DNA from 2 places in the Pseudomonas sp. GW821-FHT04C07 genome. Region 1 is predicted to be linked to the other one. Evidence: predicted binding sites of a transcription regulator. Region 1 holds the regulator's gene; the other holds the start of a gene.
The links. The regulator sigma-54, encoded in region 1, starts transcription at its own class of promoters, with help from an activator protein. The targets are predictions, from matches to a motif close to ANTGGCATNNANNTTGCTNT.
Positions count from the first base shown of each region.

Region 1 (3,651 bases):
AAGCAGGCCGGCCGGCAGGTTGTCGATGCAGTAGTAACCGTTGTCCTCCAATACATCGAGGGCGGTGCTTTTACCGGAGCCGGATCGGCCGCTGACAATGATCAAACGCATGATTAATGACCGTTCTGCTCGTCCAGGACAACCTGGTACAGGGCTTCATTAGTTGCGGCGCTGCGAAGTTTTTCGCGCACTTCCTTGCGATCAAGCATGCTGGCAATTTGCCGAAGCAGTTCCAGATGCGCATCGGTAGCGGCTTGCGGGACCAGCAGGACAAACAGCAGGTCGACCGGAGCACCATCGATGGCGTCGAAATCTATGGGGGCGTCCAGGTGCATCAAGGCACTGATGGGCGATTCGCAGCCTTTGAGGCGGCAGTGGGGAATGGCGATGCCGTTGCCAAAACCGGTTGAACCAAGTTTTTCACGGGCTATCAGACTCTCGAAGACATCTTGCATCCCCAGATCCGGCACTTCGCGGCTGATCAGGTTGGCAATTTGCTCGAGGGCGCGCTTTTTACTGCCGCCCGGCACGTTCACCAAAGAACGGCCGGGGGTCAGGATGTTTTCAAGTCGAATCATGGGTTGGGAGTGTTAACGACCTGTTGCGCCCTGGAGGAGGCTCTGGGTCTTTTCCTTGTGCTTTTTGAGTTGGCGATCCAGCTTGTCGGTGAGTGCGTCGATTGCCGCGTACATGTCGTCATGCTCGGCGTTGGCGACCACTTCATTGCCGGGGATATGCAAGGTAGCTTCGATTTTCTGCTTCAGCTTTTCGACGGTCATCGTGACTTGCACATTGGTGATCTTGTCGAAATGCCTTTCCAATCGTTCGAGTTTTTCGCCGATGTAGATGCGCAGGGGTTCGGTCACTTCCAGTTGGTGTCCACTGATGTTGACTTGCATACAGCTTCTCCTTCGTTGCCAGTGCATAAAGCGGCAGGCAGAAATGCCTGCCACTGGAACGCTGTGGCGTGGCCCGTTACATCAAACGCTTACGTTCGCTCGAAGGCGCGATCCCAAGGGATTCGCGGTATTTGGCGACGGTGCGACGGGCTACCTGAATGCCTTGTGCCTCCAGTAAACCAGCGATCTTGCTGTCACTCAACGGCTTTTTCTGATTTTCCGCTGCAACCAGTTTTTTGATGATCGCGCGGATCGCTGTAGACGAGCATTCACCGCCTTCAGAGGTGCTTACGTGGCTGGAGAAAAAATATTTCAGTTCGTAGATGCCGCGCGGGGTATGCATGAATTTCTGGGTGGTGACCCGGGAAATTGTCGATTCGTGCATGCCGACCGCTTCGGCGATGTCATGCAGCACCAGCGGTTTCATCGCCTCATCGCCGTACTCGAGAAAGCCCCGTTGATGCTCGACGATCTGGGTGGCGACTTTCATCAGGGTTTCGTTGCGGCTTTGCAGGCTTTTGATGAACCAGCGCGCTTCCTGCAACTGGTTGCGCATGAAGGTGTTGTCGGCGCTGGTGTCGGCCCGGCGCACGAAACCGGCGTACTGCGGGTTGACCCGCAGGCGCGGCACGGATTCCTGATTCAACTCCACCAGCCAGCGTTCGTTGTCCTTGCGTACGATGACGTCGGGGACGACGTACTCGGCTTCGCTGGATTCGATTTGAGAACCCGGGCGCGGGTTGAGGCTTTGCACCAGCTCGATGATCTGCCGCAGTTCGTCCTCTTTGAGCTTCATACGGCGCATCAGCTGGCTGTAGTCACGGCTGCCAAGCAGGTCGATGAAGTCGGTGACCAGGCGTTTAGCCTCGCTCAGCCAAGGTGTTTTGGCTGGCATTTGACGCAGCTGCAGCAACAGGCATTCGCTGAGGTTGCGCGCACCGATACCGGCGGGTTCGAATTGCTGGATGCGGTGCAGGACGGCCTCAATCTCGTCCAGTTCGATGTCCAGTTCCGGGTCGAAGGCTTCGAGGATTTCCTCAAGAGTTTCGTCCAGGTAGCCCTGATTGTTGATGCAATCGATCAGGGTAACGGCGATCAGGCGATCAGTATCGGACATCGGTGCCAGGTTCAGTTGCCAGAGCAAATGACTCTGCAGGCTCTCACCGGCCGATGTGCGGGTGGTGAAGTCCCACTCGTCGTCATCGTTACTCGGCAGGCTGCTGGCACTGGTCTGGTAAACATCTTCCCAAGCGGTGTCGACAGGTAATTCGTTGGGGATGCGCTCGTTCCAGTCGCCTTCCTCGAGGTTATCCACCGTCGGGGCGGTTTCCTGGTAAGAGGGTTCCTGAACATCGGTATTGGCTTTCTGCTCGACGTTGTCGGCCAGAGGGTCGGCGTTATCGAAGTCGTCGCCTTCTTCCTGGCGTTCGAGCATCGGATTGGACTCCAGTGCCTCCTGAATTTCCTGTTGCAGGTCCAGGGTCGACAATTGGAGCAGGCGGATGGCCTGTTGCAGCTGCGGTGTCATCGTCAGCTGCTGGCCCATTCTCAAGACTAGCGATGGTTTCATGGCAGGGGCTTAACACCTTATTTGCCGGCGCACATGCGCCATCCACTACAGGGCGCCGAAGCGCCAAACATAAGCAAATTATATGCCTGAAACTGAAGTGTTTGCCTAGAGCGCGGTAACAATAAAAATTTACAGGGTCTCATTGCTACTGGCGCTCTGACTATTGGCTGAACACCTGAGGGCGCGTGTTTGCCTAAAGCGCGGTAACAATAAAATTTATAGGGTTTTATTGATAGCGGCGCTCTGACGACTTGCCCAACACCTCAGCGCTTACAGGCGGAACTCATGGCCCAGATACACTTCCTTGACCAGCTCGTTGGCCAGGATGGTGGCGGAGTCGCCTTCGGCGATCAGTTGACCGTCGTTAACGATGTAGGCGGTCTCGCAGATATCCAGGGTTTCACGGACGTTGTGATCTGTGATCAGCACGCCGATGCCCTTGGCCTTCAGGTGATGAATGATCTGCTTGATGTCTCCCACCGAGATCGGATCCACACCGGCAAACGGTTCATCGAGCAGGATGAACTTCGGTGCGGTGGCCAGGGCTCGGGCGATTTCCACGCGACGACGTTCGCCACCGGAGAGGCTCATGCCGAGGTTGTCGCGGATATGGTTGATGTGGAATTCCTGCAGCAGGCTTTCCAGCTCCTGGCGACGTCCGGCCTTGTCGAGTTCCTTGCGGGTCTCAAGAATGGCCATGATGTTATCGGCAACCGACAGCTTGCGGAAGATCGATGCTTCTTGCGGCAGATAGCCGATGCCGGCCCGTGCGCGGCCGTGCATCGGCTGGTGGCTGACGTCCAGGTCGTCGATCAGTACGCGACCCTGATCGGCCTGGACCAGCCCGACGATCATGTAGAAACAGGTGGTCTTGCCGGCACCGTTAGGGCCGAGCAAGCCGACGATCTGGCCGCTGTCGATGGACAGACTGACGTCACGCACGACCTGGCGGCTCTTGTAGCTCTTGGCCAGATGCTGAGCTTTCAGAGTTGCCATTACTGGGCCTTCTGCTCGTCAGTTTTCTTTTTCGGCTGGATCACCATGTCGACCCGCGGACGTTGCTGGGTGACCTTGTTGCCAGTGGCGCGACCGGCGTTAGCGACCTGTTTGACGGTGTCGTAGACGATTTTCTCACCTTCGGTGGTGTTGCCGTCGTTGATCACTTTGGCCTTGTCGATCAGC
Region 1 covers NZ_JBWKTM010000017.1:102,022-105,672, reverse strand. The annotation lists gene rapZ (RNase adapter RapZ) at 1-111, opposite strand, end outside; gene ptsN (PTS IIA-like nitrogen regulatory protein PtsN) at 114-578, opposite strand; gene hpf (ribosome hibernation-promoting factor, HPF/YfiA family) at 591-899, opposite strand; gene AC07UI_RS26040 (RNA polymerase factor sigma-54) at 976-2,469, opposite strand; gene lptB (LPS export ABC transporter ATP-binding protein) at 2,740-3,465, opposite strand; gene lptA (lipopolysaccharide transport periplasmic protein LptA) at 3,465-3,651, opposite strand, start outside.

Region 2 (3,651 bases), on a different contig from region 1:
GACTTGAATCAGGCGCGGTTGCACTGAATCTCCAGTGGCAGCCCCTGGAGGAAGTAGTGGGCAGTTCGCTGAGGGCCGTTCGCCCTGCTTTAGGCGCGCGCCCGGTGCAGGTGTCCCTACCTGAGGACCTGCCGCTGGTCCAGATTGATACTGTTTTGATCGAGCGAATTCTTGTCAACTTGCTTGAGAACGCCGGCAAGTACACACCGCCCGACACGCCTATCAGAATTGGCGCTGAAGCGACCAGCGACACCATTGAATTATGGGTCGACGACTTTGGTCCTGGATTGCCGCGAGGACACGAGGAAGCGATATTCAGCAAGTTCGAGCGTGGTAAAAAGGAAAGCGCAATCCCGGGCGTCGGGCTAGGACTTGCCATCAGCCGTGCCATCGCCCAGGTCCATGGCGGAACGGTTCACGGCGTCACGCGTCCGGATGGCGGTGCGCGTTTCACGCTGAGTCTGCCACGCGGCGAGCCACCCGTTATCGAACAGCCGGCGGAGCCGACTGAAGAGGACCAACCATGAGCGAAACGGCGCTGCGTGTCCTGATCGTTGAGGACGAAATTGAAATCCGACGCTTCGTGCGCATGGCGCTGCAGGCCGAAGGTCTGCTGGTGTATGAGGCAGAGTCGCTGGAGCGTGGTCTCATTGAAGCCGGGACACGACGTCCCGACCTCATTGTGCTTGACCTCGGACTGCCAGATGGCGATGGGGTCGATCTCATCCGGGATCTGCGGACGTGGTCGCAGGTCCCGATTATTGTCTTGTCGGCGCGTAGTGCCGAGTCCGCGAAAATCGTTGCGCTGGATACCGGTGCCGATGACTATCTGGTCAAACCCTTTGGCACCGGTGAACTGCTCGCGCGAGTCCGGGCCCAGTTGCGCCGGAGCGTCAAGGGTGTTGAAAGCACCTCGATCGTGACCTTTGGTGACGTGCGGATCGATATGGAACGGCGTGTCGTGGAGCGCTCCGGCGTCCCCGTGCATCTGACGCCACTGGAGTACCGCCTGCTGACTCATTTGTGCGCCCATCCAGACCGTGTACTGACGCATCTGCAATTGCTCAAGGCGGTCTGGGGGCCTAACCATCAAACAGATACGCAATATCTGCGAGTGTTCATGGGCGGTCTGCGCAAGAAGATCGAGGTGGACCCCTCGCAACCGCGCCACCTGATCACCGAGACCGGTGTCGGCTACCGTTTTCTTCCTTGAGCGGAGCCTTGATATGGCGGGCCCCTTACGCTCCAAACACCTGTCTCGATACCTCAAGGGTGTGCAACGGCATGGCCTGCCTCTGCATCCGGAAACGACGGAGTCGACATGTTCTATCGCATAGCCGCCGACGGGCTGGTGCTGCTCCATTTGCTGTTCATTCTCTTCGTGCTGTGCGGCGGGCTACTGGTGCTCAAATGGCGCCACCTGTGCTGGTGGCACTTGCCCGCTGTGGCTTGGGGCGCGGCGGTCGAGGGCTTCCAGTGGCCCTGCCCGTTGACCGGATGGGAAAACCACCTGCGTCTGGCCGCCGGAGAAGCCGGCCATGGTGCCAGTTTCGTTGAGCATTATCTGTGGCCGCTGATTTATCCGGCCGGGCTGACACCTGGCATACAGGTATGGCTGGGCGCTCTGGTGCTGGTGGTCAATGTGCTCGTCTACCTGTTGCTGCTGAGGCAGTGAAAGGAGACAGGTGTGCAATACGCGTTCTGATCCAGTGGCGTTGTCGCAAGCCACAAAAATACGACTGCACACGGCCTTCGCTAACGGCTACAGATGAGCCGCAAACGCATCCCGAACCAGATTTGCCCCAAAAAAGGAACCGGACTAGTAATTCGCACCCTTCTGGTTCAATGCGCCTGGGTGATAACTGGCCGGGCGAAGCCAATGGGTGTCTTCAAGAGTTCCTGAGAAGCCCGCGTTGTAGCGTTTCATCCCCTGCGCCGCTAACCGTTTCCCGGGATCAAAATACCGCGCGCCGGAACTGGCATGAAATCTGCTCTTCTACTGACAAACCCGCCGAACTCTCCGGCGGGCGTCCCAAGTGGTCACCGCCGACCACCCGCCTCAACAGGCATGGGACGGGTGAACCAGGCAGCGCGGCCTCGGTTAATCACCCCACCAGACATCAATGAATACCAGGCAAAGACGCCTGGAGCTGCTAAACGGCTCCAGGCGTTTTTTTTTTGGTTTTTTTCTGGCCATGCCAAGGCAGCGGCTTCGACAGAGGAAAGGCTATGAACGCTATCGTCACCCCGATCAAAAGCGAAACACTGGTCGTTATCGGCAACGGCATGGTCGGCCACCATTGTGTCGAGCAACTGATCGAGCGCGGTGCACTCGCCCACTATCACGTGCATGTGTTCGGTGAGGAGCGTCAGCGTGCCTACGACCGCGTACACCTCTCAGAGTATTTCGGCGGCCGTGATGCCGAGTCCCTCGCCCTTGGCGATGCCGATCTGTATGCCCGCCATGGCGTGCAGTTGCACCTCGGGGTTCAGGTACTTGAAATCGACCGTGAGCATAAGGAAGTGGTCACCAGCGCCGGACGCCAGGCTTATGACCGCCTGGTGCTGGCCACCGGTTCCTATCCCTTTGTGCCGCCGATCCCCGGCGCCGAGGGACGTTCGCGGCTGGTCTACCGCACCCTGGACGACCTCGACGCGATCCGCGAAGCCGCCACCCATGCCCGTCGTGGTGTGGTGGTAGGTGGCGGTCTGCTTGGTCTTGAAGCCGCCAACGCCTTGAAATCCCTGGGGCTGGAAGCCCATGTCGTCGAGTTCGCCCCACAACTGATGCCGGTGCAACTGGACGCCAGCGGCGGCGAGGCGCTGCGGGCACGGATCGAGGCCTTGGGTGTCGGCGTGCACCTTTCGCGAGCGACCCAGGAGATCGTCATTGGTGAAGAATATGCCTACCGCATGAACTTCAACGATGGCGAGTTCCTTGAAACCGACCTGATCGTATTCTCCGCCGGCATCCGCCCCCAGGACGCTGTCGGTCGCAGCGCTGGACTGGAGGTGGCAATCCGCGGCGGTCTGGTGGTCGACAATCATTGCCGCACCAGCGACCCCGACATCTTCGCCATCGGCGAGTGTGCGTCCTGGAACGGCAGCATCTTTGGCCTGGTCGCGCCGGGCTACAGCATGGCGCGTAACGTTGCCGCAAATTTGGCCGGTCAGCACTACGAGCCTTTTACCGGCGCAGACATGTCGACCAAGCTCAAGCTGCTGGGCGTCGATGTCGGTTCGATCGGCGATGCTCACGCGACCACACCCGGAGCCAAAAGCTACCGCTTCATCGACGAAGCCAGCGCCAGCTATCGGCGCCTGGTGGTCTCCGCTGACGGCAAGCACGTGCTCGGCGCAGTGCTGATCGGCGACAACAGTTACTACGACACCCTCCTCCAGTACGCGCAGAACGGCATCGCGCTGCCCAAGGACCCGTCCAGCCTGATCCTGCCGCTGTCGGACGGCGCTCCGACACTGGGCGCAGATGCGCTGCCGGACACCGCCACCCTCTGCTCCTGCCATAACGTCACCAAGGGCGCGGTGTGCTGTGCGATCGACGCCGGCTGCACCGATCTGGGCGAACTCAAGGGCAAGACCAAGGCCGGCACCGGTTGCGGCGGTTGCAGCGCGCTGCTCAAACAAGTCTTC
Region 2 covers NZ_JBWKTM010000002.1:16,728-20,378, reverse strand. The annotation lists gene kdpD (two-component system sensor histidine kinase KdpD) at 1-527, shown strand, start outside; gene kdpE (two-component system response regulator KdpE) at 524-1,213, shown strand; gene AC07UI_RS03665 (DUF2784 domain-containing protein) at 1,322-1,675, shown strand; gene nirB (nitrite reductase large subunit NirB) at 2,230-3,651, shown strand, end outside.
Region 2: a site for sigma-54 is predicted at 1,976-1,995, ahead of nirB (nitrite reductase large subunit NirB). Genes of this name have one in related genera too.